DNA from 2 places in the Nocardiopsis mwathae genome. Region 1 is predicted to be linked to the other one. Evidence: riboswitches for the same ligand, from Rfam matches in the RefSeq annotation. Region 1 holds a riboswitch; the other holds the start of a gene.

Evidence for each region. Region 1 has a riboswitch for S-adenosylmethionine ahead of HNR23_RS12700 (aminotransferase class V-fold PLP-dependent enzyme). Riboswitches for the same ligand answer to the same signal wherever they lie in the genome.
Region 2: it holds a riboswitch for S-adenosylmethionine, as region 1 does, so the genes downstream of both, thrC (threonine synthase) here and HNR23_RS12700 (aminotransferase class V-fold PLP-dependent enzyme) in region 1, are expected to answer to the same signal.

The regions. Positions count from the first base shown of each region.
Region 1 is NZ_JACHDS010000001.1:2,937,254-2,946,509, reverse strand. Features, by position in the region: gene metK (methionine adenosyltransferase) at 1-678, shown strand, start outside; gene HNR23_RS12740 (hypothetical protein) at 850-1,701, shown strand; gene HNR23_RS12735 (hypothetical protein) at 1,780-2,007, shown strand; gene HNR23_RS12730 (hypothetical protein) at 2,086-2,325, shown strand; gene HNR23_RS12725 (DUF418 domain-containing protein) at 2,425-3,681, opposite strand; gene HNR23_RS12720 (nitroreductase/quinone reductase family protein) at 3,924-4,388, opposite strand; gene HNR23_RS12715 (acyl-CoA dehydrogenase family protein) at 4,456-5,646, opposite strand; gene HNR23_RS12710 (CoA transferase) at 5,643-6,932, opposite strand; gene HNR23_RS12705 (DUF3870 domain-containing protein) at 6,997-7,362, opposite strand; SAM riboswitch class IV at 7,628-7,755, shown strand; gene HNR23_RS12700 (aminotransferase class V-fold PLP-dependent enzyme) at 7,835-9,214, shown strand.
Region 2 is NZ_JACHDS010000001.1:4,448,351-4,457,606, reverse strand. Features, by position in the region: gene otsB (trehalose-phosphatase) at 1-104, opposite strand, end outside; gene HNR23_RS19430 (DUF3263 domain-containing protein) at 205-528, opposite strand; gene HNR23_RS19425 (S8 family peptidase) at 838-2,118, shown strand; gene HNR23_RS19420 (GrpB family protein) at 2,198-2,812, shown strand; gene HNR23_RS19415 (trehalose-6-phosphate synthase) at 2,898-4,337, opposite strand; SAM riboswitch class I at 4,820-4,963, shown strand; gene thrC (threonine synthase) at 4,977-6,245, shown strand; gene HNR23_RS19405 (MoaD/ThiS family protein) at 6,344-6,622, shown strand; gene groL (chaperonin GroEL) at 6,955-8,580, shown strand; gene HNR23_RS19395 (condensation domain-containing protein) at 9,041-9,256, shown strand, end outside.

The sequences.
Region 1 (9,256 bases):
CCCGACGGCAAGACGCAGGTCACGGTCGAGTACGACGGCCAGACCCCGGTCCGCCTGGACACCGTCGTGGTCTCCAGCCAGCACGCTCCCGACATCGACCTGGGCGAGCTCCTCGCGCCCGATGTCAAAGAGCACGTGATCGCTCCGGTCGTCGCCGACTACGGTCTGGATGCCGACGACTACCGGCTGCTGGTCAACCCGACCGGCCGCTTCGAGATCGGCGGCCCGATGGGCGACGCGGGCCTCACCGGGCGCAAGATCATCGTCGACACCTACGGCGGCTACGCACGCCACGGCGGCGGCGCCTTCTCGGGCAAGGACCCGTCCAAGGTCGACCGCTCCGCCGCCTACGCCACCCGCTGGGTCGCCAAGAACATCGTCGCGGCCGGCCTCGCCGACCGCGCCGAGGTCCAGGTGGCCTACGCGATCGGCAAGGCCCACCCGGTCGGTGTGTTCATCGAGACCTTCGGCACCGAGCAGGTCGCCCCGGACGTCATCGAGAAGGCCGTCCTGGAGGTCTTCGACCTCCGCCCGGCCGCCATCGTCCGCGACCTCGACCTGCTGCGCCCGATCTACTCCAACACCGCGGCCTACGGCCACTTCGGCCGCGAGCTCCCCGAGTTCACCTGGGAGCAGCCCACCCGCGCCGAGGCCCTCAAGTCCGCCGTGGGCGCCTAGGAGCCCCCCGGTCACCCCGGCGAACGCAGCCACGCCCGAGGCCCGTCTCCCCGCTATGGGAGACGGGCCTCGGCCTTTTCGGGCCACCTATAACAGGGGAAGAAAAGCCGAGGTAGACGGATTCCCCGTGATTCTTCGGAATCTACCGGTCACCTTCGGTAGCGTCCCGCCATGCCCTCTTTCGAGCACGAACTACTGGTTCGCCTGTTCCACAACCGCCCCGAGTTGGCTCCTGAGGTGCTGCGCGACGTCCTCGGAGCTCAGCTTCCGGAGTACACGGAAGCGATCCTGGGCTGTCCCGACGTTCCCCAGCTGAGGCCTGTCTGCTACACGGCTGACGGGGTCGTGCAGCTGAGAGACGGTCGGACGAGACTGGCGGTCGCCGTCGAGGTGCAGCTGAACAAGGATGATGACAAGCCCTATACGTGGCCGGTGTACGTCTGTGCCCTGCGCGCCCGGCTAAAGCGCCCTGTCCGCCTCCTGGTGGTGTGCCCAGACGAGAAGACAGCCGAGTGGGCACGTACCCCGCTGGTGATCGAAGGCGACCCTGACGGCATGGTCCTGCGCCCGTGGGTACTCGGGCCGTCGGATATCCCGGTGGTGGAGGACCCGGTACAAGCCCGCTCATCCCCGGAACTGTCGGTGCTGTCGGCAGCGGCGCATGGCGACAACGAGTCGGTCCTCAAAGCCACACAGTACGCACTGGACGCAGTGCCCGAAGACCGAACGCTTATCTACAATGACTTCATCGCGTCCAAGCTCAGCTCGGCGGCGCGGAAGACCTGGGAGGACCTGATGGCGACCGGAACCTACGAGTGGCAGACGGACTTCGCCCGCAAGCACATCGCTGAAGGCAAGGCGGAGGGTAAGGCGGAGGACATCATCACCTTCCTCGAAGCCCGGGGTCTGAAGGTGAACGCCGAACAGCAGAAGCGGATTCGGGATTGCACCGACCTTGAGGTGCTCAGTCGATGGGTGCAGCGGGCGGCGAAGGTCAGTAAGGCCGAGGACCTCTTCGACTGACTCACTGCGGCTGCGGTCTTCCGAGAGTGCCGTATGTGCAGGTTCAGCTCGGCGGCGCGGAAGACCTGGGAGGACCTGATGGCGACCGGAACCTACGAGTGGCAGACGGACTTCGCCCGCAAGCACATCGCTGAAGGCAAGGCGGAGGGTAAGGCGGAGGACATCATCACCTTCCTCGAAGCCCGGGGTCTGAAGGTGAACGCCGAACAGCAGAAGCGGATTCGGGATTGCACCGACCTTGAGGTGCTCAGTCGATGGGTGCGGCGGGCGGCGAAGGTCAGTAAGGCCGAGGACCTCTTCGACTGACTCACTGCGGCTGCGGTCTTCCGAGAGTGCCGTATGTGCAGGTTCAGCTCGGCGGCGCGGAAGACCTGGGAGGACCTGATGGCGACCGGAACCTACGAGTGGCAGACGGACTTCGCCCGCAAGCACATCGCTGAAGGTAAGGCGGAGGGTAAGGCGGAGGGTAAGGCGGAGGACATCATCACCTTCCTCGAAGCCCGGGGTCTGAAGGTGAACGCCGAACAGCAGAAGCGGATTCGGGATTGCACCGACCTTGAGGTGCTCAGTCGATGGGTGCGGCGGGCGGCGAAGGTCAGTAAGGCCGAGGACCTCTTCCATTGATCCGCCGCGGTCGCGATCTTTCGACACGGTTGCCTGAGACGCACCGGCCCGGCTTCCGCAGCGGAAGCCGGGCCCGGCTGGTCTCACTACCGGGCCGGATCAGCGTGAGGCTTCGCTACGCCGGTCGGGGATTTCGGACAGGGTCCACTTCTGCAAGGTCTCGAAGGGGCCGTGGTCGAAGCGGCGGAGCCATAGGGTGGCGCCGGCCATCAGGGTGAGGGAGATCGCCGCCCACAGGCCGATCACCCACCACGGCCCGGTTCCGGAGAGCCGCGCGGCCAAGCCGAGGCCGATGCCGTAGCAGGCCAGCATGGCCATCACGTTCTGCAGGACATAGCCGCTGAGGGCCGCCCGGCCGAGGGCGGACACCCCGGTGACCAGCGGCCCCGTGGTGCGGACGCGGTCCATGATCCAACCGACCAGGCCGAGCAGCCCGATGCCGACGATGGGGGCGGCCACGTAGCGGTCGACCAGGAAGAACTCGGGGCCGATCAGGGCGGTGGCGGCGTGCAGCGGGATACCGGCGCCCAGGCCCCAGGCCATGAGCCGCAGGCGGATGCGCCGCCCGGTCGCGTCGTCGCCGAACGCGCCGGCGCGGAACAGCCGGATGCCCAGCAGGAACAGGAACACCATGAGCGGGAACGCGATGACCGGCTCCGCGCGCAGCACGCCGAAGAAGTTGTCCAGCCGCCAGGCCACCTGTTCCAGGTAGCCGCCTTCGGCGAAGAGGCGGACGGCCTCCGGGTCGGGCCGCGGGGGGTCGGCCGCCGCGGCGTCGGGGCCGTCGAAGGCGCGGGTCACATAGACCAGACCGGCGGTCAGCAGCGACATGAACGCCACGTTCAGCACCGCGCCCGACCACATGGCGATGCTCCGCGCGCGTTCCGAACGGGTCAGCAGCCAGGCCACGACGATGGCCGTGACCGCGTATCCCATCAGTACGTCGTAGGCGAAGACCAGGGTGAAGTGGACCAGGCCCTCGAAGAACAGGAACAGCGCCCGCCACATGTAGGGTCCCGGCCACCGCGCGCCGCGCTTGGCCGCCGAACGGAACTGGATGGCCAGTCCGACACCGAACAGCACCGTCAGCATGGTCAGGAACTTGCCGTTGGCGAACCAGCGGAACACTCCGGTGACCACCGACTCCGCGGACGGATCCGCCAGGGCCTCGTCGATCGTGCCGAATTCGCCGCCCCCGCTGAGCAGGGAGGCCTCGGCCCCTAGCGAGGCGAAGATCCACACGTTGGTGCCGAGCGTGCCGATGATGGCCACGCCACGCAGCACGTCCAGGAGCGGCAGCCGTGCACTGGACCCGGACGGTGGCGACTCAGCGCTTTGTGTCCGGCTCTGTACCATGATCCGACTCTCTCCCCGCGGTCGACCGGTGGGCGCACGGCGGCGCCGATGGCCGTTCCAGGGTGGCGGGGTGGGCCGGCCGCGGTCGTCCTGCACGCAGCCGAGATCGCGTGATGCTTTGGATGTAGGCGGCGGATGCGGTGCCGAGGCAGGGCATCCGCCGTCCGCGGGCGGACGAGGGGCGTCCCCGCGAGCGCGGGGACGCCCCACCGCGCCTTCGCCATGTGCCCTTCCGGGCGGTCTCAGATGCGGACCGTGGTGCTGCGGACGATCTCGAAGACGGGGTGGGTGTGCGCCTCGTCGGCGAACCATTCGAGGGGGGAGTCGGGGGCCGCCTTGAAGTAGGGGCCGACGATGGCGACGCGCGGGTGCTGCAGGTACTCCCGCAGGACCGGGGCCGCGCGCTCGGGGTCGACCTCGACGACGCTGATCAGCTCGATCCAGCCGCCGTGGCGCAGGGTGGCGTACCCGTCCTTGCGGATGTTGAGGACCCAGTCGACTTCCCCGTACGGAGCGACGAGGAACCGGCCCTGCTCGTTCTCCACCAGGCTCACCGGTGTCGTCCGCAGGAAGCCGGACTTGCGGCCGCGTGTGGTGAGCAGCTGCATGTCCGACGGGCTGGCCCCGTACTTGATGAAGCCCCCGATGACGGCGTTGGCGGTGCGCCGCAACTTCGTCATCCGGAAGTGACTCGTGTCGTTCCCCATCGACATCTCCCTAATTCGGCTCCCCACTATTGTGCTGGGTACGCCGAGTGGAGCGAGCCCCCGGCCGTCAGCGAAACGCGGAGAGGCCGGTCACGGCCTGGCCGAGGCTGAGCGCGTGGATCTCCTCGGTGCCCTCGTAGGTCGCGACCGTCTCCAGGTTCAGCAGGTGCCGCAGCACCGGGTATTCCAGCGTGATGCCGTTGGCGCCGTGGATCGAGCGTGCCGTGGCCGCCACCCGCTGGGCCGCCGCCACGCAGGCGAACTTGCCGAAGCTCACGTGGTCGCGGTGGCATTCGCCGCGGTCCTTGAGCCGCCCGATCTGCAGCGCGGTGAGCCCTGCCTGGTTGACGTCGACGAGCATGTCGGCGAGCTTGCGCTGGGTGAGCTGGAAGCCGCCGATGGGCCGGCCGAACTGCTCACGGGTCGTCGCGTACTCCAGTGCGGCCGCGTAGCAGGCGCGCGCCGCTCCGGCGGCCCCCCACACGATCCCGTACCGCGCCTCGTTGAGGCAGGACAGCGGGGACCCGAGCCCTGTCGAGCCGGGGAGCACGGCGTCGCCCGGCAGGCGCACCCCGTCCAGGACCAGCTCCGAGGTGATCGAGGCGCGCAGTGAGAGCTTCTTGTGGACGACGTTGGCGGTGAACCCGGGGGCGTCGGTGGGCACCGCGAAGCCGCGGATTCCGTCGTCGGTCACCGCCCACACGACCGCCACGTCGGCGATCGACCCGTTGGTGATCCACATCTTGGTGCCGTCGAGCACCCAGTCCGCGCCGTCGCGGCGGGCGCGCGTCCGCATCGAGCCCGGGTCGCTGCCGGAATCGGGCTCGGTCAGCCCGAAGCAGCCGATCGCCTCGCCGGCCGCCATGCGCGGCAGCCAGTGCTCCTTCTGCTCCTCGGACCCGAACTTGTGGATCGCGGTCATCGCCAGCGACCCCTGCACCGACACGAAGCTGCGCAGCCCCGAGTCGACCGCCTCCAGTTCACGGCAGGCCAGCCCGTACTCCACGGCGCTCACCCCCGCGCAGCCGTAGCCCTCCAGGTGCATCCCGAACACGCCGAGGTCGCCGAACGCCTTGGCCAGCGAACGCGGGTCGGGGATGGTCCCGGCATCGAACCAGTCGGCCACGTGCGGCCGCAGCTCACGGTCGGCGAAGTCGCGCACGGTGTCGCGGATGTCGCGCTCCTCGCCGGACAGCGATCCGTCCACGGCCAGGAAGTCATGCGGGTCGGGCGGTGCGGCCCTGTGCCGTTCGCTCATCGGGGGACGTCCTTTCCGATCGTTCCGATCCCGGTGCCGGAAGCGGTTGACTGATGCACGGCGCCGCGTTCGAGCAGGGCGCCGATGCGGTCCTCGGGTACCGCCAGCTCGCGCAGCACCTCGACCGAATGCTGGCCGAGCAGCGGCGGAGGCAGGAGCGGGCCGCCGGCTCCGGTGCCCGCCGGGGTCGACTCCAGCCGGAAGCCGGCCCGGATCTGCTCCATCGGTCCGGCCACCGGGTGGTCGACGCCCAGCAGCACGTCGTCCCCGGCCGCCTCGGCGCTGCGGATCGCGTCCAGGACGCCGCGTACCTTGCCGACGGGCACCCCGGCGGCCAGCAGGAGCTTCACCCACTCTTCCGAGGGGCGGGCGCGCAGCGTCGCGCCGATCTCGGCGACCAGCTCCGCGCGGTGCGCCACACGCTGGGGGTTGGTGGCGTAGCGGGGGTCCTCGGCCAGGTCGGCGCGGTCCAGCGCGGCGCACAGCCTGCGGTACAGCGCGTCGTTCCCGGCGGCGATGACGATGTCGGCGTCCGCGGTCGGGAACGCCTGGTAGGGCACGATCGTGGAGTGGGCGTTGCCCAGGCGCGGCGGGTCCTCACCGGTCACCAGCGCCTGCTGGGTGAGGTTGACCAGGCTGGAGAGCGCCGAGTTGACGAGCGAAGCGGTGATGTGCTCGCCGACGCCGGTGGTGCGGGCGCGCAGCAGGGCGCCGAGGATCGCCACCGCCGCGTTCAGCCCGGTGAGCACGTCGGTCATGGCGACCCCGACCTTGCAGGGCGCCCCGCCGGGTTCACCGGTGGCCGCCATCAGGCCGCTCTCCGCCTGCACGATGATGTCGAAGCCGGGACGCCCCTCGGGCGCGTGCTCGGGGCCGAAACCGGTGATGGAGCAGTACACGACGGCGGGGTTGCGGGCGGAGACCGCGGCGTGGTCCAGGCCCAGGCGCTCGATCACGCCGGGGCGGAAGTTCTGGATCACCACGTCGGCGCGGGCGCACAGCTCGCGGACGGCCGTCAACCCCTCCTCGTCCTTCAGGTCGACGGCGAGACTCCGCTTGCCCCGGTTGACCGAGAGATAGTAGGCGGACTCGCCCCCCGCCCACGGCGGGCCCCAGGAGCGGGTGTCGTCCCCGAGCTCGGGGTGTTCGACCTTGACGACCTCGGCGCCGAGGTCGGCCAGGAGCATCGTGGCGTAGGGCCCGGCCAGGACCCGGGACAGGTCGGCCACCCGCACGCCCGCCAGTGGCCGGGCCGGGCGGTCGCTGGCCGGAGTCGGTGTGTCCACTGTCGGCGGCGTCCCTTCCGTGTCGTGTCCGTGTCGAGTGCGTGTCGCGCATCCCACCGAGCCGCTACCGCGCGGCCGCTCGGGACTCGCGGAGCTGGTGGTAGGTCTCCAGGCAGCGGCGCAGGGCCGTGGTCAGGGCGGCCCCGGACTGCCCGGCGTAGCGGGTCTGAACGCGTTCGACGATCTCGGCGATGTCGTCGCGGACCGACAACCCCTCGACCAGCACGCGGAAGAACTCCTTGGCCAGATCGGTGAGGAGAGTGGTGTCGGCGGCGACGATCCGGCCGTCGGCCAGGTGCACGGCGAGCACGACGCCGAGCCGTTCGTACTGGGAGTGGCTCGCCACCGAGTCGGGGAGACGGGCGTAGCCGGAGACGAGGACGACCTCGGGATCGTCGAGGAGGCGCTGCAGCCGATCGCGTTCGTGCACGGTGGAAATCCCTCCGGTGGGCAGGCGGAAACCCCGGTTGTGCTGGAGTCTCTCGCCTGGCAGGACGGCAGGGCGGACCCGACGTCCACAGCGGGAGGGCAGTCGCCCTCAGTATCTCCGATGAGTGTGCCGCGTTGTCAACGCTCGCCGCCGACCGGGTCGGGCATCGGACGCCGGGGGCGGTTGCGGCCGCCGGATCGGCGGATCCGGCAAGAGAGGGAGGGGCCGGTACGGGCGCTGTGCGAGTGCGCTATAGTGCCTGGCAGGTCATGAGCGCCAGCGTCAAGCCCCGGCTTGCTGGCCGGCAACCCTCCTTCCGCGGTGGGGTGCCCCGGGTGAGGACCAGGTCGAGACACGACCGCATTCCGTACACGTGTCAGGCAAGCGCGGACCCCACCGGGTTCGGACCACGGCGGCGCCGTATGCGCCGCCATGCTCCCCGGGGTCCCTGACGGCCCCAGGAGGAGCCACGATGACCGCTGTCACCGCCACCCCGTCCACCCGCCCCGCCGCCTGTGACCCGGCCGCCCGCGCCGCGTCGGCCGTCGGCCCCGCCACCGCCGGACCCGGTGTGGGTGTGGTCGGAGCCGACGTCCGCATCCCCCTGGTCACCGGCGAGCGCGCCACCTACGCCAACTTCGACTACGCCGCCAGCGCCCCCTGCCTCACGGCGGTGCGCGAGGTCCTGGACGCCGCCCTGCCCTACTACGCCAGCGTGCACCGGGGGGCCGGATACCACTCGCAGGTCAGCACCGACGCCTACGAGCAGGCGCGCCGGTCGGTGGCCCGATTCGTCGGGGCGCGCCACAACGACGCCGTGGTGTTCGTCCGCGGCACCACCGACGCCCTGAACCTGCTCGCCCGCTCGGTCCCCCGGGACTGCACGGTCGTCGTCTTCTCCGCCGAGCACCACGCCAGCCTGCTGCCCTGGCAGCACCGGGGGAGCAGGGCGGGCCAGGTCATCCGCCTGCCGCTGCCGCACAGCCCGTCCGCCGCCGTGGCGGCGGCCCGCGAGGCCCTGCGCACCGCCCCCGAAGGGCCGCGCCTGCTGTGCGTGACCGGCGCCTCCAACGTCACCGGCGAGATCTGGCCGATCGAGGAGCTGACCGCCGTCGCGCACACCGCCGGTGCGCGCATCGTCGTCGACGCCGCCCAGCTCGTCCCGCACCGCGCGTTCAGCCTCGCCGCCACAGGTGCCGACTACGTCGCCTTCTCCGGGCACAAGCTCTACGCTCCGTTCGGGGCGGGCGTTCTCGCCGGGCGCACCGACTGGCTGCAGGCCGCCACCCCCTACCTGGCGGGTGGCGGCGCCACCGGCAGCGTCACCGAACACGACGTGCGGTGGAACGACCTGCCCGCGCGGCACGAGGCGGGCAGCCCCAACGTGCTGGGCGCGGTGGCGCTCGCCGCGGCCTGCGACGTCCTCACCGAGGCCGGGCAGGAGCGGCTGCACGCGCGGGAGCAGGCGCTCCTGGGCCGACTGCGGGCGGGGCTCGCGGAGACCGAGGGGGTGCGCGACCTCGCCCTGTGGGACGCCGACCACCCGCGCGTGGGCATCGTGTCCTTCGTGGTCGACGGGCTGCCCGCCGACCTGGTGGCCGCCGCGCTGTCCGCCGAGTACGGGATCGGGGTGCGCGACGGGCTATTCTGCGCCCACCTGCTCACCCGCCACCTGCTGCCCGAAGGGCACGACCAGGCGGTGCGCGCGAGCCTCGGGCTGGGCACCACCGAGGAGCATGTCGACCGGCTGGTCGAAGCCGTCGCCCGGCTGGCCGCGCAGGGCCCGGGCTGGGAGTACCGCGAGGACGACGGCCGTGTCGTACCGGTGCCCGACCCCCGGGCACTGCGGTGAGATGCCTCGGGTCCCCGGCGTCAAGGGCACGACGGGGCCGAG
Region 2 (9,256 bases), 1.5 Mb from region 1:
AGCGTGCCGTCGAAGTCGAAGGCGAGGACCGCGGTGGACGGCTCGGCGAGCAGCCGGTCCAGTGCGGCGGCGCCCTCGGCGGTGTGCGGGCGTGGGACGGTCATTGCGGCCTGGGCCTTTCGCGGGGCGTCGATGGCGGGCGTTCCGGCGTCCGCGGAGCGGGCGGGGGAGGGGAGGAGTGCCGGGCCCGTGGCGGTGCGTCGGCTAGAGCTGGATGCCCAGCATGCGGGCGGTCCGCTGGCGGCGCCGGTTGGCGCGCAGGCGGCGGAGCCGCTTCACGGTCATGGGGTCGAAGGCGAGCGCTTCGGGGCGGTCCACCAGACCGTTGAGAAGTTGGTAGTAGCGGGTGGGGGAGAAGCCGAACTCATCGCGGATGGCCTGCTCCTTGGAGCCTTCGAGCTTCCACCACTGGCGCTCGAAGGCGAGGATCCGCTGTTCGCGGTCGGCGAGTTCGGGTCCACCGGAGGATGCCGCCGTCTCCGCCGGGAAAACGGACGGTAGTTCATCGAATGGACCGGGATCTGACATTGGGCGCCTCCTCGTCCGGATAGGCGCGACTCATGGTAGCGAGTCCGCAGTGGAACGGAAGAGGGGATCCGGGAGGACTCACCCTGGGGGTCACACTTCCCTGACCTTTGGAAGTCGGCGCCCGATCGCTACTCCTGTGCCGCGGGCGATCCCGCTCCCCACGGGCACCCGCAGGGGCCGGGAGCGCGCACGAGGCGTCACGGGCCCACCCCCGCCCCGCGGCCTCCACGTGGCAGAATTGCCACCGCTCGTCCGCACCGCGGAGGCCACGTGCGCGATCCACGACATGTCATCAGGGGGACGGTACACATGCGCCCGACGCGCCCGACGCGCCCGACGCGCCCGAACACCACCGGCACGCCCGTTGCGCTGGGAGCGTGCGCGGCCGTCCTGGCGGCCCAGCTGACCGCCGCGGCACCCGCCGCAGCCGATACGGTCGCCGACCTGCGCCCCGAGCAGTGGGGCCTGGACGCCGTCGGTGCACCGGAGGTGTGGGAGCAGACCTCGGGCGGCGGCGTCGTGGTCGCGGTGCTGGGCACCGGCGTCGACGGCGACCACCCGGACTTCCGCGGCAGCGTCACCATCGGCACCGACTTCACCGCGGACGAGGACGGCGAGGAGGCCGGCGATCCCTTCGGCGCCTCCGGCACCGGTCGGGCCGGGATCATCGGGGCGCGCGGGCACGGACAGGAACACGACGGCGGGATGCTCGGTGTCGCGCCAGAGGCGCAGCTGCTGTCGGTGCGCGTGCAGCGGGACGGCGCGGACGCCGGCGGTGTCGCCCCCGACACGGCGCTGCAGCGGGGGATCCGCTACTCCGTGGACGAGGGCGCGCAGGTCATCGCACTGCCCGCGGGAATGGGGGGCGCCGCCGCCGACGCGGGCGTGCGCGAGGCCATCGACCACGCGGTCCGCACCGGCACGCTGGTCGTCGTCCCGGCCGACGGCGGGTACCCGGCGGAGTCGGAGGGCGTGCTCGCGGTCGGCGCGGCCGACCGGCAGCTGCGCCCGGCGGGCGGCGACGCACAGGAGGGCGCTGCGGACGAGGCCCAGGACGGCGGCGGGCGTTCGGCGGCCGGGCTGATCGCGCCCGGCCGGGACGTCGAGACGCTGGACGTCGGCACCGGCTACACCGAGATGAGCGGCGACGACGCGGCCGCCGCGTTCGCCGCGGGCACGGCCGCGCTGGTCCGTGCCGAGCACCCGCAGCTGCTGCCGGACCAGGTCGCCGAGGCGCTGGTCAAGGGCGCGGAGTCGGGCGGCGTGCTGAACGCGCCCGGCGCGATGTCGGCGTCGACGGGGACGGCCGAGGACGTCCCGCTGTTCGACGAGGAGTTGGCCGGGCAGACCGGCGACGAATTCCCGGTCCCGGCGTGGACGCTGTGGGCCGGCACCGGTGTGCTGCTGCTGAGCCTGCTGGTCGTGGGCGTGGTGATGCTGCGCCGGTCGATGGTCAACCCCTACGATCTCCGGCCCGACCCCGACTCCGAGGAGGCGGCCGAGCAGTGGCGGCGGCAGCAGGCCAAGGAGACGGAGGGTGAGACGGCGGGCACCGGGCGTCGGCGCCGGGGGTCGCGCCGCAGGCGCTGAGCGGCGGGGCGCGCGGCCGTGCGTCCCGAAAGCCGGCCGAAGCCTTGACGTGCGGAGGCGGGACCTGAAGGCTTTCGGCATGTCGCCTGATGAGACCCCTCCCGGCCGTTCCCCGGACTCCCCGCCGCTGCCCGAACGCGGCGACCCGGTGATCGACCGCGACCGCGTGTCCCGCAACCTGATCGACGGCCGCGTCCGGCTCGACGACTACGACCCCAAGTGGCCTTTCCTGTTCGAGCGCGAGGCGGAGCGGATCCGCGAGGTCCTGGGAGAGCGGGTGCTGCGCCTGGAGCACGTCGGTTCGACGTCGGTGCCCGGCCTGGCCGCCAAGCCGTGCGTCGACATGCTGATGCTCCTCGCCGACGCCGCGGATGAGGACGCCTATGTGCCCGACCTGGAGAAGGCCGGGTATGTGCTGGTCATCCGCGAGCCGGACTGGCACGAGCACCGGGTGCTCAAGGGGCCCGACGTCAACATCAACCTGCACGTCTTCACGGTCGGCTCGCCCGAGCCCGACCGGTTGCTGGCGTTCCGCGACCGGCTGCGCGCCCATCCCGCCGAGCGCGAGGCCTACGAGCGGGTCAAGCGTGAACTGAGCGACCGGACGTGGGACGACATCCAGGACTACGCCGACGCGAAGTCGCAGGTAGTCGAGGAGATCATCGCCCGCGCCATGGCCGAGCGGAAGTCCTGACCCCGCGGAGCGGGTGCGGGTGCCGTGGCCCGGCGGTTCAGCCGCCGGGCCACGGCCGCAGGACGACCGGTCCGCCGCCGGCCGGTCAGGCGATCGCTCGGAGCTGTTCGGCGAACCAGCGCTGCGGAGGCATGGCGGTCGCGCTCTCCACCAGGCGGTCGCAGCGGGAGCGGCGCTCCGCGGCCGACATGGCCAGGCCGGTGTGCAGGGCCTCCGCTGTCTCGGAGACGTCGTAGGGGTTGACCAGCAGGGCGTCGGCGCCCAGTTCGTCGGCGGCGCCGGCCTCGGTGGACAGCACCAGCGCGCAGCCGTCGTGGGACAGCACCGGCCCCTCCTTGGCGACCAGGTTCATCCCGTCGCGGATGGGGTTGACCAGCAGCACGTCGGCGAGCTGGTAAGCGGCCAGGGAGCGCGGGTAATCGTCGTTGACCTCCAGGATCAGCGGGGTCCACTCGGCGGTGCCGAACTCGTCGTTGATCTCCTTGGCGACGCGCCGCACCGCCTCGGTGTACTCGCGGTACTCCGGGACGTCCCCGCGGCTGGGGTAGGCGAAGGCGAGGTGGGTGACCCGGCCCCGCCACTCCGGACGGGTGGCCAGCAGCTCGCGGTAGGCCTCCAGGCCGCGGACGATGTTCTTGGACAGCTCGGTGCGGTCGACGCGGACGACCAGCAGGGTGTCGCCGACGCGCTCGCGCAGGGCGGTGCGCCGGTCGGCCACGTCCGGGGCCGCGGCGCGTTCGCGCAGGCCGTCGGCGTCCGCGCCGAGCGGGTGCACACCGACGTGGATCACCCGGCCGCCGTACTCGACGGTGCGCTTGGCCCAGTCGACGTCGCTGCGCAGGAAGGTCTCGCAGCAGCGCAGGAAGGCGTCGGCCCAGCGTCGGCTGAGGAAGCCGAGGTGGTCGGCGCCGAGCATGCCCTCCAGCAGCTCGCGGCCGATGTCGGTGGGCAGCAGGCGGAAGTACTCCGGCGGCGCCCAGGGGGTGTGCGAGAAGTGCGCGATGCGCAGGTCGGGGCGGCGCCCGCGGAGGATCCGCGGCACGAGGGCCAGGTGGTAGTCCTGCACGGCCACCCGCGCGTTGTCGGCCGCGCCGGTGAGCAGGGCCTCGGCGAAGGCGGCGTTGTAGGCGCGGTAGTCGGCCCACTGGGCGCGGAACTCGGCACCGAAGGCGGGCTTGTTCGGGGTGTCGTAGAGCAGGTGCTGGACGAACCAGAGGGTGGAGTTGGCCACCGAGGTGTAGGCGCTTGTGAAGACGTCCGGCGGGATGTCCAGCATCCGTACGCGCATGCCGCCGAGGTCGAAGCCGCCTTTGTCCAGTCGGGCGTCGGGCGCACCGGCCGCGGCCCGGCGGTCGGCGTCGGAGAGCGCGGCGCACACCCACAGGGTGTCGGTCTCGGCCGCGACGGAACTCAGGCCGGAGACCAGGCCTCCGCCTCCGCGCCGGTAGTCGAGGGATCCGTCGGCATTGACCGAGAAGGACACCGGCCCCCTGTTGGAAGCGACGAGGATCTGCGCCTTGTCCACCTGATCAACCACCTCTCGCGCGAACAGTGTAAACGGAAGAGCTTGAGCGAATCGTACGAAACGGACTGAAACTCGGCTAAACGTGCGAATGTACAGATATCGGAAAGCTTGCGTCGGTGCAGGACCATGATGCAACGGGTGGTCGTGGTCGAGGGCGGCCGCCCGCGGACGTCCCTAGGTCTCGCCAGTGTCGGCGGGGCGCAAACCCGCTCCCGGCCCTGCCCGAATTCCGGAAGTTTCCCCCCGGATGTCCCTGGCCGGTGCTTTCCCTCCGAGGCCCGGTGTCGGGAGCGGCGGGCGGGCTATGGGGTGAACCCACAGGTCGGAAGGTGTCGAGCGAGTTGCGGTGGACGCGGCGTCTCACGATGTGAGCGGATTCGTGTAATACACGTCACCCCCCATGGAAACGCCGCATGTCCGTCGGTTACAGTGACCAACGGATCCCCACCGGGTCCGTCGACAACTTCATGACAACTTCATATTGCTCATCCAGAGGGGTGGAGGGACCGGCCCTGCGAAGCCCCGGCAACCATCTCGGTGCGTACTTCTCGCTGTGACCCGCGAGGCGGCCGAGGCAGGTGCCAACTCCGGCCCGTGGCCAGATCGGTCGACGGGAAAGATGAGGGGAGACGCCTCGCCATGGCGATTACCGCCGCCGAACCCGAAGCCGCCGCCACCGCCCGCTCCTTCGGCCCCGCCGTCGCGCTGTCCTGCCGGGAGTGCGAGGAACGCTACGACCTCGGCCCGCGCTTCGCGTGTGAGTTCTGTTTCGGCCCGCTGGAGATCGCCTACGACTTCGGCACCGTCACACGCGCGTCCATCGAGCGCGGCCCCAAGAACATCTGGCGCTACGCCGACCTGCTGCCCGTCCCGGCCGATGTCGCCTCGCTACCCAACATGAACCCCGGCCTGACCCCGCTCGTCCGGGCGGACCGGCTGGCCGCCGAACTCGGGCTGCGCTCGGTGCACGTCAAGGACGACTCCGGCAACCCCACGCACTCCTTCAAGGACCGTGTGGTGGCCATCGCCGTCGAGGCCGCGCGCACGTTCGGCTTCCGCACGCTGTCCTGCTCGTCCACCGGCAACCTGGCCGGGGCGGTCGGCGCCGCCGCCGCCCGCGCCGGATTCGACTCGTGCGTGTTCATCCCGGCCGGGCTGGAGGAGGGCAAGGTGGTCATGGCCGCCGTCTACGGCGGCAAGGTCGTGGCCCTCGACGGCCACTACGACGACGTCAACCGCTTCTGCTCCGAGCTCATCGGCGACAGCGCCGGTGAGGACTGGGGCTTCGTCAACGTCAACCTGCGCCCCTACTACGCCGAGGGCTCCAAGACGCTGGCCTACGAGATCGCCGAACAGCTGGGCTGGCGGCTGCCGGAGCAGATCGTCATCCCGATCGCCTCGGGATCCCAGCTCACCAAGATCGACAAGGGCTTCCGCGAGCTCATCGCGCTGGGCCTGGTGGAGGACCGCCCCTACAAGGTCTTCGGCGCGCAGGCCACCGGCTGCTCCCCGGTCGCCCGGGCCTGGGAACGCGGGCACGACGTCATCCAGCCGGTCAAGCCCGACACCATCGCCAAGTCGCTGGCGATCGGCAACCCCGCCGACGGCCCCTACGTCCTCGACATCTGCGCTCGCACCGGTGGGGCGGTGGCGCACGTGAGCGACGCCGAGGTCGTCGACGCCATCAAGCTGCTGGCCCGCACCGAGGGCATCTTCGCCGAGACCGCCGGCGGCGTGACGACCGGCGTGCTGCGCAAGCTGGCCGCCGAGGGCGTGCTCGACCCGGGCGCCGAGACCGTCGTGCTGAACACCGGCGACGGACTCAAGACGTTGAACGCCGTGGACTCCGGCGTCACCGCGACCATCAAGCCGTCCCTGGACGCGTTCAAGGACGCCGGGCTGCTCTGACCCGGCCGACCCGCGGCCGACCGCGGCCGCCCGCCGACCACAGCCGCCGATCCGCGACCCACGACCCACCCCGCACCCGTCAGGAGTACTTCGCAGCCATGAGCGTCAGTGTCCGCGTGCCGACCATTCTCCGCAGCTACACCAAGGACGCCGCCGAGGTGAGTGCCGAGGGCGCCACTCTCGCCGACGTCCTCGCCGACCTGGAGGCCAACTACCCGGGCATCCAGGCGCGCATCCTCGACGATTCCGGCAAGATCCGCCGGTTCGTCAACGTGTACGTGGGCGACGAGGACGTCCGCTTCGCCGACGGGCTGGCGACCGCCACCGCCAATGGGGTGCAGATCTCGATCATCCCGGCGGTCGCCGGGGGCTGCTAGCTCCTTCGCGTCGTCCCAGGAAACCGCGCCTGCCAACCCCTTCGGCGGGCGCGGTTTTCGTGCCTCTCCGGGGGCTGGTCGGGGCCGTGAAACCCCTATTGACCTGCGGGTAGCCGAGCTTCCACAACTTCGCTGAGTCGTTTGCACTCAACCGGCCCGAGTGCTAAAAAAGGAGCGTTAGCACTCTGGGATCATGAGTGCTAAGTCAGGATCGAGACGATGAGGCCGCGGTCTCCGGCAGTCGGGTTGCCGGGGAGAAGCCGCGGTCGTCCGTCGCGGGCGTCGGCTCGTTCCCTCGCGTATCAGCCCGGTCACGGGAGGACTAGAACTCTATGGCAGCCAAACTGATCGCGTTCGACGAGGAAGCCCGGCGCGGCCTCGAACGTGGCATGAACACGCTTGCTGACGCCGTCAAGGTGACGCTCGGCCCCAAGGGCCGCAACGTCGTCCTTGAGAAGAAGTGGGGCGCCCCGACCATCACCAACGATGGTGTCTCCATCGCCAAGGAGATCGAGCTCGAAGACCCGTGGGAGAAGATCGGCGCCGAGCTCGTCAAGGAGGTCGCCAAGAAGACCGACGACGTCGCGGGTGACGGCACCACCACCGCCACCGTGCTGGCCCAGGCGCTGGTGCGCGAGGGTCTGCGCAACGTCGCCGCCGGCGCCAACCCGGTCGGCCTGAAGCGCGGCATCGAGACCGCCGTCTCCCGCATCAGCGAGGAGCTGGCCAAGCTGTCCAAGGACGTGGAGACCAAGGAGCAGATCGCCTCCACCGCCTCCATCTCCGCCAGCGACGCCCAGATCGGCGAGGTCATCGCCGAGGCGATGGACAAGGTCGGCAAGGAAGGCGTCATCACCGTCGAGGAGGGCCAGACCTTCGGTCTGGAGCTCGAACTCGCCGAGGGCATGCGCTTCGACAAGGGCTACATCTCGCCCTACTTCGCCACCGACCTTGAGCGCATGGAGACGGTCCTTGAGGACCCCTACATCCTCATCGTCAACTCCAAGATCTCGAACAACAACGAGTTCCTCCCCGTCGTGGAGAAGGTCCTGCAGGCCGGCCGTCCGCTGATGGTCATCGCCGAGGACCTTGAGGGCGGCGCGCTGCAGACGCTCGTCGTCAACAAGATCCGCGGCACCTTCAAGTCCGTCGCCGTCAAGGCCCCGGGCTTCGGTGACCGCCGCAAGGCCCAGCTCGGCGACATCGCCGTGCTGACCGGCGGCCAGGTCATCACCGAGGAGGTCGGCCTCAAGCTGGAGAACACCGAGCTCGACATGCTCGGCCGCGCCCGCAAGGTCGTCGTCACCAAGGACGAGACCACCATCGTCGACGGCGCCGGCGACGCCACCGCCATCGCCGGCCGTGTCAACGAGATCCGCAACGAGATCGAGCGCACCGACTCCGACTACGACCGCGAGAAGCTGCAGGAGCGCCTCGCGCGTCTGGCCGGCGGCGTCGCCGTCATCAAGGCCGGTGCCGCCACCGAGGTGGAGCTCAAGGAGCGCAAGCACCGCATCGAGGACGCCGTCCGCAACGCCAAGGCCGCGGTCGAGGAGGGCATCCTGCCCGGCGGTGGCGTCGCGCTGCTGCAGGCGGGTGTCCCGGCCTTCGAGAAGCTGGACCTGTCCGGCGACGAGGCCATCGGCGCCGACATCGTCCGCCGCTCCATCGAGGAGCCGCTGAAGCAGATCGCGGTCAACGCCGGCCTCAACGGCGGCGTCGTCGCGGAGAAGGTCAAGGGCCTCGACGCCGGTGTCGGCCTCAACGCCGCCACGGGCGAGTACACCGACCTGTTCAAGGACGGCGTCATCGACCCGACCAAGGTCACCCGCTCCGCGCTGCAGAACGCGGCCTCCATCGCCGGTCTGTTCCTGACCACCGAGGCCGTCATCGCCGAGAAGCCGGAGAAGGCCGCCCCGGCCGCTCCGGACGCCGGCATGGGCGGCATGGACTTCTAAGGACCCACGGGTTCTGGCGTCCAGGTACGCGTCACCAGCCTGCGACGATCGGGCGGTCCCCCTTGCGGGGGCCGCCCTTTCGCGTGTTCGCAAGCGTGTGACGCGGGCAACTCTGAGAAAAGGATGAAATCCGACTTATCTCCTACTAACATCGGGCGGGCAGCGTCACCCGAAAAAGGTCTTTTTCCGGATATCGCTGTCCGAAGGTGCCCCCAACGATGTGGGTCTTATTTGATCCACGTGAATGAGCATCCGTCGCGTTAACGACGTATTGCGGCGGCGTGAATTCCCGTGGATCTGATGTCTCGCAAGTCCCCTGACCTCGGGCGATGTCCTCCTCATGCGGCTATGTCGACGGTTGTCGATGTAGGCCGACGTGCGGTATCGGACCGCGACGTCTTCCTTCGGTGGATGCCATTCCATTGGTTTTTCTTTTGGGTTTCTTTGCTATCGTTCCTGCATGGCAACCGGGGGCCAAATGAAGTTCACCGAGATTTCTGATATCGACGTCGAACCGGGCGCGCTGACCGAGTGGCGGCCCTGGGGTGGGCCGGACGGGAGCCGATGGAGGACCGACGAACGGCCGCCCTCCTACGTTCAGGAAGCCCACGTGCGCGGCCGCCTGGCCGGCGTCAGCCGGGGCCGCGCGTCGCCGTCCTGGCTCGCCACCGTCTTC